Regions from separate parts of the Pseudomonas sp. F3-2 genome, predicted to be linked through region 2. Evidence: riboswitches for the same ligand, from Rfam matches in the RefSeq annotation. Region 2 holds a riboswitch; the other holds the start of a gene.
The links. A riboswitch is a leader RNA that binds a small molecule or an ion and turns the genes downstream of it on or off. The one in region 2 is predicted to bind manganese.
Positions count from the first base shown of each region.

Region 1: linked by a shared signal. The riboswitch ahead of mntP (manganese efflux pump MntP) and the one ahead of AAGQ88_RS03765 (TMEM165/GDT1 family protein) in region 2 are both predicted to bind manganese.

Region 1 covers NZ_CP152388.1:2,204,306-2,207,708, forward strand. Annotated here, with positions in the region: gene AAGQ88_RS10080 (hypothetical protein) at 1-319, opposite strand, end outside; gene AAGQ88_RS10085 (VOC family protein) at 472-951, shown strand; yybP-ykoY riboswitch at 1,126-1,299, shown strand; gene mntP (manganese efflux pump MntP) at 1,298-1,864, shown strand; gene AAGQ88_RS10095 (alcohol dehydrogenase) at 1,952-2,986, opposite strand; gene AAGQ88_RS10100 (alpha/beta hydrolase) at 2,996-3,403, opposite strand, start outside.
Region 2 covers NZ_CP152388.1:820,970-824,372, reverse strand. Annotated here, with positions in the region: gene AAGQ88_RS03775 (2-hydroxyacid dehydrogenase) at 1-587, shown strand, start outside; gene AAGQ88_RS03770 (class I SAM-dependent methyltransferase) at 767-1,765, shown strand; yybP-ykoY riboswitch at 1,806-1,926, shown strand; gene AAGQ88_RS03765 (TMEM165/GDT1 family protein) at 2,017-2,601, shown strand; gene AAGQ88_RS03760 (M48 family metallopeptidase) at 2,647-3,403, opposite strand, start outside.

The sequences.
Region 1 (3,403 bases), 1.4 Mb from region 2:
CATATCCCCTGTTGTAGCCGCGGTCATGGCCATGGTTGTAGTAGCCGTGGGGCGGCGGTGGGGCAAAACGGCGATATTCCACGCGTTGCACCGGCACGTAGGCGACAGGCTGGTAGCGCGGTTGATAACGCGGCTGTGGCCGGTAATCGTGACGGTGCGATGAGTGGCCGCCGGAACTGGCAATCACCGTCGCGAGGACTGCGCCTACGGCTGCTCCGGCGATGACGGGCACGACCACATCGCGCTCGTTCGCGGATGCCGTTCCTGCGGCAACCAGTAAACCGGACAGGATCAGGGCTTGGGTCATCTTCGAAAGCATGGGTGTCTCCTTTGGCGAGAAAGTGGGTTCGCCATAGACGTATGAAACACCGGATTCGTGTAAACGCAGGTCTGGAACAGGTAAAGGTTGAGTAAATCGGCCTGCTGATCGTGGCTAGACTGGACAGGTCAACCCTGTTCGGAGATCGACTCATGAACAATAAAAATACCCTCTGCCTCTGGTACAACGGCGACGCCCAGGAAGCCGCCCGGTTCTATGCCCAGACCTTTCCCGACAGCGCGGTCGGCGCCGTGTATCTGGCGCCTGACGACTTCCCTGCCGGCAAGAAGGGTGACGTGCTCACTGTCGAGTTCACGGTGATGAACATCCCGTGTCTGGGCCTCAACGGCGGACCGGAATTCACTCACAGCGAGGCGTTTTCGTTTCAGGTCGCGACCGAGGATCAGGCCGAAACGGATCGGCTGTGGGACGCCATCGTCGGCAACGGCGGCAAGGCCAGCGTCTGCGGCTGGTGCAAGGACAAATGGGGACTGTCCTGGCAGATCACGCCTCGGGTGCTCACCGCTGCCATTGCCGATCCCGATCCCGCCGTGGCCAGCCGTGCCTTCAAGGCGATGATGCAGATGACCAAGATAGACATTGCCGCGATTGAAGCCGCGCGCAAAGGCTGACGTTTCAGCGCGGAGTCGGTGCGCGCCTTGCACGACTGGTACGGGGAGGGCGTACCCGTCGTGCGAATCACCCAGCTGAACCTCGGGGCACTGAAAAAAGGGCGCGGGCAGGCCCGCGATAAAATAAACGAATCGATTTGATATTTTTTTCACATTGACTGGTTATAGTGGCTGCCCCGTTGGGGAGTAGCCTGCACTGGACCCACCGTCCAGAGCGTTCGCGTCAACATTCTCGGCAGCAGCCGTGGCGCGAACACCGTTTGGTTGGCGAGACCGACGATGCATCCATGCCTAAGGCCGGGCGTGTGGTTGCGTCGTTGACTCATAGCCCGACCGGACGTAAACCGTGAATCCTTTTTCCCTCGTATTCCTGGCGCTCGCCATGTCCACCGATGCGTTCGCAGCCGCGATCGGCAAAGGTTCCAGCCTGCACGAACCACGCCTGTCCGAAGCACTGCGCACCGGCCTTATCTTCGGTGTGATTGAAGGCATCACGCCAATCGTGGGTTGGGGAATCGGCCAGGCCGCGAGCCGTTTCGTCGAGAACTGGGACCACTGGATCGCCTTCGTACTGCTGCTCCTGCTGGGGTTGCACATGATCTATAACGGTCTCAAACACGAAGAGGCCGAAGAGGAAAAGCCCGACCAGCACTCGTTCTTCATCCTGGCAATCACGGCATTCGCCACCAGCATCGATGCACTGGCGGTCGGCGTCGGGCTGGCATTCGTCAACGTGAACATTGTCGTCGCCGCGCTGGCGATCGGTGCCGCCACCACCGTCATGGTCACGATCGGCGTGATGCTCGGCCGCGTGCTCGGCAACGTCGTCGGCAAGCGCGCGGAGATCGTCGGCGGCATCGTGCTGATGTTGGTCGGCGCCACCATTCTTTATGAGCATCTGTCGGCAGCTTGAAGCCCTGCGCATCGACGGCCCTGGAACAAAAACGCCCCGCCAGCGGATCAACGCTGAGCGGGGCGTTTGCGTCGGGCGCGTCGAGGTTCAGGCGTTGGCCGGGTTCATCACCAGCACGGCACGCAGGCGGACCTTGGCCGACATCATCAGGTCGTAGGCTTCGCGAGCCCGCTCGAGCGGGAACGTCTCGATCATTGGCCGGATCGCCTGCAGACTGGCGAAGGCCAGCGTCTGCTCGTTGTCGGAAACCGTGCCGGTCAGCGAGCCGACGACGGAACGCGCGCCGAAGATCAGGTCGGTGGCGTTGACCGTGATCGGATCAGGCGGCACGGCTACCACGATCAGTTCCCCACGTGGCGACAGTCCCGAAATCGTTTCGGCCATGCCCTTGCCGCTGGGCGCAGTGCCCAGCACCACCTTCGCGCCGCCCAACGCGCGCAGCGCATCGGCGACATTTTCCTGAGTGGAGTCGATGTATTGATGTGCACCCAGCGACTGCGCCAGGTGCGCTTTGTCCGCGCCGCGCGCGACGGCAACCGTGTGGAAGCCCATTTTGCGAGCGAACTGCACGCCCAGATGACCCAGTCCGCCCAGGCCCTGAATCGCCACCACGTCACCCGGCCGTGCCTTGGAATTGCGCAGCGCATTGAATGTGGTCAGGCCAGCGCACAGCAGCGGCGCGGCTTCGGCGGCGTCGAGTTCCTCCGGAACACCCACCAGCCCGCGGGCTTCGGCCAGCATCACTTCGGCGTAGCCGCCGTCGACGGTGATGCCACTGATGACCGGGTTATGGCAGTTCACCGGGTCGCCCTGTCGGCAGGACGGGCAACTGCCGTCTTCGCCTGCCAGAAAGCCCACGCCCACGCGCTGGCCGACGCTCCAGCCCTGAACGCCTTCGCCCAGTGCATCGATGCGACCGACGACTTCGTGTCCAGGCACACGCGGGTAGCTGATGCCCGGGAACTGGCCTTCCACTGTCGCGCTGTCGGAGTGGCAGACGCCACAGGCTTCAACACGAATGCGGACCTGACCGCGACCCGGATCCGGGATCGGCCGTTCGACCAGTTCCAGTTGGCCAGGGGCGGTTGCGACGATGGCGCGGTATGTCAGAGAGGTTGTCATGGGTCACCTTTATTCAGAATCAGAGCCGACGAATGCGCCGATGTGGCGTGCCACGGCGCGGGGAAACTGGAGTTGCGGACCGTGTCCGGCGCGCGGGAAAGTGATGAGTTGCAGGGTCGGCAACTGGCCGCTCAGCGCGTGCCAGTTTTCGACCGGGAAGGCGATGTCATGGTCGCCGCCAACGTGCAGCACTGGCACGGTCGTGTTCTTCAGCAGTTGCAGGATGGCGTCCACAGGGAATACCGGGTTCTTCGGCCCCTCACCCAATTGCGCGCCTGCCCACTCAAAAGGCACGGCCGGACTTGCGTCCTCGCGGGGTGCGGACAGACGTTCCCAGGAGCGCTCGGCGGCAGCCTTGGAGGAGGCCGATGAAGGCTCGAAAAACAGACTGACGAAGTCGTCGAAATCGTTGTCTCT
Region 2 (3,403 bases):
AAGCGATTCATCAGGGGCAGTGGCAGAAATCGAAACAGTTCTGCCTGCTGGATTTCCCGATCGTCGAACTGGAGGGCAAAACCCTGGGCCTGCTGGGGCACGGCGAGCTCGGCGGGGCGGTGGCGAAACTGGCGGAAGCCTTCGGGATGCGCGTCGTCCTGGGACAGATTCCCGGCCGCCCTGCCCGGCCGGATCGCGTGCCGCTGCATGAGTTGCTGCCGCAGGTGGATGCGCTGACGCTGCACTGCCCGCTCAACGAACACACCCGCGACATGATTGGCGCCCATGAACTCAGCCTGCTGAAACCGAAGGCGTTCATCGTCAATACCGCGCGCGGCGGCCTGATCAACGAGCAGGCGCTGGCCGACGCCCTGCGCAACGGTCATCTGGGCGGCGCAGCCACCGACGTGCTGACCGTCGAGCCTCCGGTCAATGGTAATCCGCTGTTGTCCGGCGATATTCCACGGCTGATCATCACGCCGCACAGCGCCTGGGGCAGCCAGGAAGCGCGGCAGCGAATCGTCGGGCAAGTGAATGAAAACGCTCAGGCGTTCTATGCCGGACAGCCCCTGCGTGTGGTCAGCTGAGGACCACCACCGTTCAGGGCGCAGCGAGCTTCATCGCGACGAGGCTGATGGTTTGAACGTGGCACGTCACCTTCGCGAGCGTGCAGCCTCGCGCAGCGCGCACTTGCCCGTTCACTGGGCGCTCACTGTCTTCGCTGCGTTCTCCTGATAAACTTCGCCCTTTTTTCGAGGAGCCGAAGATGGATCCGCGCAGTGAAGTGTTACTCCGTCAGGCCGATTTGTTTCAGGGCTCCTTGTTGCTGACCGGCTTGCCCGCCGATGATCTGCCGGGCAGGCTCCCCAACGCTCGGGGCTGGAGCTGGCATGCCGGAGATTTTGCGGCGCTGGATACCCGATTCCCCGGGCGCACGCACTTCGGCACCGAGGCACCCGTCGAACCTTTCGAAGCCGCTGTGCTGTTTCTGCCCAAAGCCAAGGACCTGACTGACTATCTACTCAACGCACTGGCGTCCAGATTGCAAGGTCGCGAGCTGTTTCTGGTTGGCGAAAAGCGCGCGGGCATCGAAGCGGCAGCCCGGCAATTGAGTCCGTACGGGCGGGCGCGCAAGCTCGACAGCGCTCGTCATTGCCAACTGTGGCAGGTCACCGTGGAAAACGCGCCGCAGGCTGTTGCGCTCGACAGCCTGGCGAAGCACTTCGACATCGACCTGGACGGCGGCCCCCTGAAAGTCGTCAGCCTGCCCGGCGTGTTCAGCCATGGGCGACTGGACCGTGGCTCTGCGCTGTTGCTGGAAAACATCGACCGTCTGCCGAGCGGCCACTTGCTCGATTTCGGCTGCGGCGCCGGCGTACTGGGGGCTGCGGTGAAACGTCGCAATCCGGACATGACCGTCACGATGCTCGACGTCGACGCGTTCGCCACCGCCAGCAGCCGCCTGACGCTCGCCGCCAATGGCCTTGAAGCTGAGGTGCTGACCGGCGATGGCATTGATGCAGCGCCTGCACATCTTGATGCAATTCTGACCAACCCACCCTTCCACACCGGGGTTCACACCGACTACGCGGCAACCGAAAACCTGTTGCGAAAAGCGCGCGAACATCTGAAAAAAGGGGGCGAACTGCGTCTGGTAGCCAACAGTTTCCTGCGCTATCAGCCGATTATCGAAGCCCATCTCGGACCGTGTGCAATCATGTCGGAGGGTCAGGGTTTCCGGATTTACCGCGCCAAACGTGCGTGAAAATTACCGCTTGCCGAACGCAAGGCGTGTAGGCAGAATCCGCACCGTCCTAGGGGAGTAGTCTCCCGCGAGCGCCATGCTCGTCCGGCGCGCATCAACATACTTGGTCCACAGACCATGGTGCGTGCGACCCCAGATCCGCCCCAGACGGATCGGTGGTTTGACAAGACCTATGACACGAACATCCTGACCCGGGGCGGGGAGGCTGTACGTGTCATAGCCGTGTCGACCCGCCCCTTAGGAAACCCCTGATGCTGGAATCCCTGTTGGTCCCCACCGCCGTCGTCGCATTGGCCGAAATCGGTGACAAGACCCAACTCCTCGCGCTCATTCTCGCTGCACGCTTTCGCAAGCCCTGGCCCATCATCGGCGGTATCGTCGCGGCCACGCTGGCAAACCATGCTGCCGCAGGTGCCGTCGGCGCCTGGTTCAGCAGCTTCTTTTCGGACGCGATGCTGCACTGGGTGCTGGCTGCAAGCTTCACCGCCACCGCGCTGTGGACGCTGGTGCCGGACAAGATGGACGACGACGAAGCGAACACCGCACGCAAGTTCGGCCCGTTCATGACCACCCTGATCGCGTTCTTCCTGGCTGAGATCGGTGATAAGACGCAGATCGCCACGGTGATGCTGGCGGCGCAATATTCTTATCTGTGGCTGGTGATTCTGGGCACCACGCTGGGCATGCTGCTGGCCAACGTGCCGGTGGTGCTGGCCGGTAACTTCGCCGCAGAGAAGTTGCCGCTGACCCTGATCCGTCGCCTGGCGGCGGGCGCGTTCTTCATTCTGGCCATCGTGGCGGTGTACAAAGCGATGCAGGTCAGCGGCTGGGTGTAACCCGAACGCCGCATCCCTGCGAGAGTGTGCCCGATCAGCGCTGAATCAAGACTTCGGCGCCTGCTGATACAGCGGCATGACCTTGGGGATCGCCGCTTGCAGCGACGCGATCCGGTTGGTCGATGCCGGGTGCGTGCTCATGAACTCAGGCTGGGAAGCCCCGGCCTGGGACTGCATCTTCTGCCACAAGGTGATCGCGGCGTTGGGGTTGTAACCGGCACGGGCTGAAAGCTCCAGCCCCAGCAGGTCGGCTTCGTTTTCGTTGGCGCGGCTGTTCGGCAGGGTCAGGCTGTAATTGACGACCGTGTCGGCCAGCGCCAGGCTGTCCTGGCCCAATCCCAGCAGCGTACCGGCGCCCTGTTTGGCCATTTGAATGCCGTACGCCTTGGACATGGCTTCACGTCCGTGCTCGCGCAGAGCGTGAGCAATTTCATGCCCCATGACCGCCGCCAGCTCGTCGTCGCTCAGCTTGAGCGTATCGATCAGTCCGCTGTAGACGATGATCTTGCCACCCGGACCACAGTTGGCGTTGAGCTCATCGCTCTTGATCAGGTTCACGTCCCATTGCCACTGCGCTGCATCAGGTCGCAGTTTCGGGGCTTGAGCGATCAACCGCTTCGCCACGGCCTGAACACGCTTGGCCTCTGCGCTGCTGTTATCCAGCACACCTTTGGACGACGCCTCGCTGACCGTCTGTTGGTAAGACTGGGCATACATCTGGTTGACCTCATCGGTCGACAGCATGCTGAACATGTATTGCTTGCGCTCGACACCGACCGAGTCGCCGCTGGTGGTGTTGACC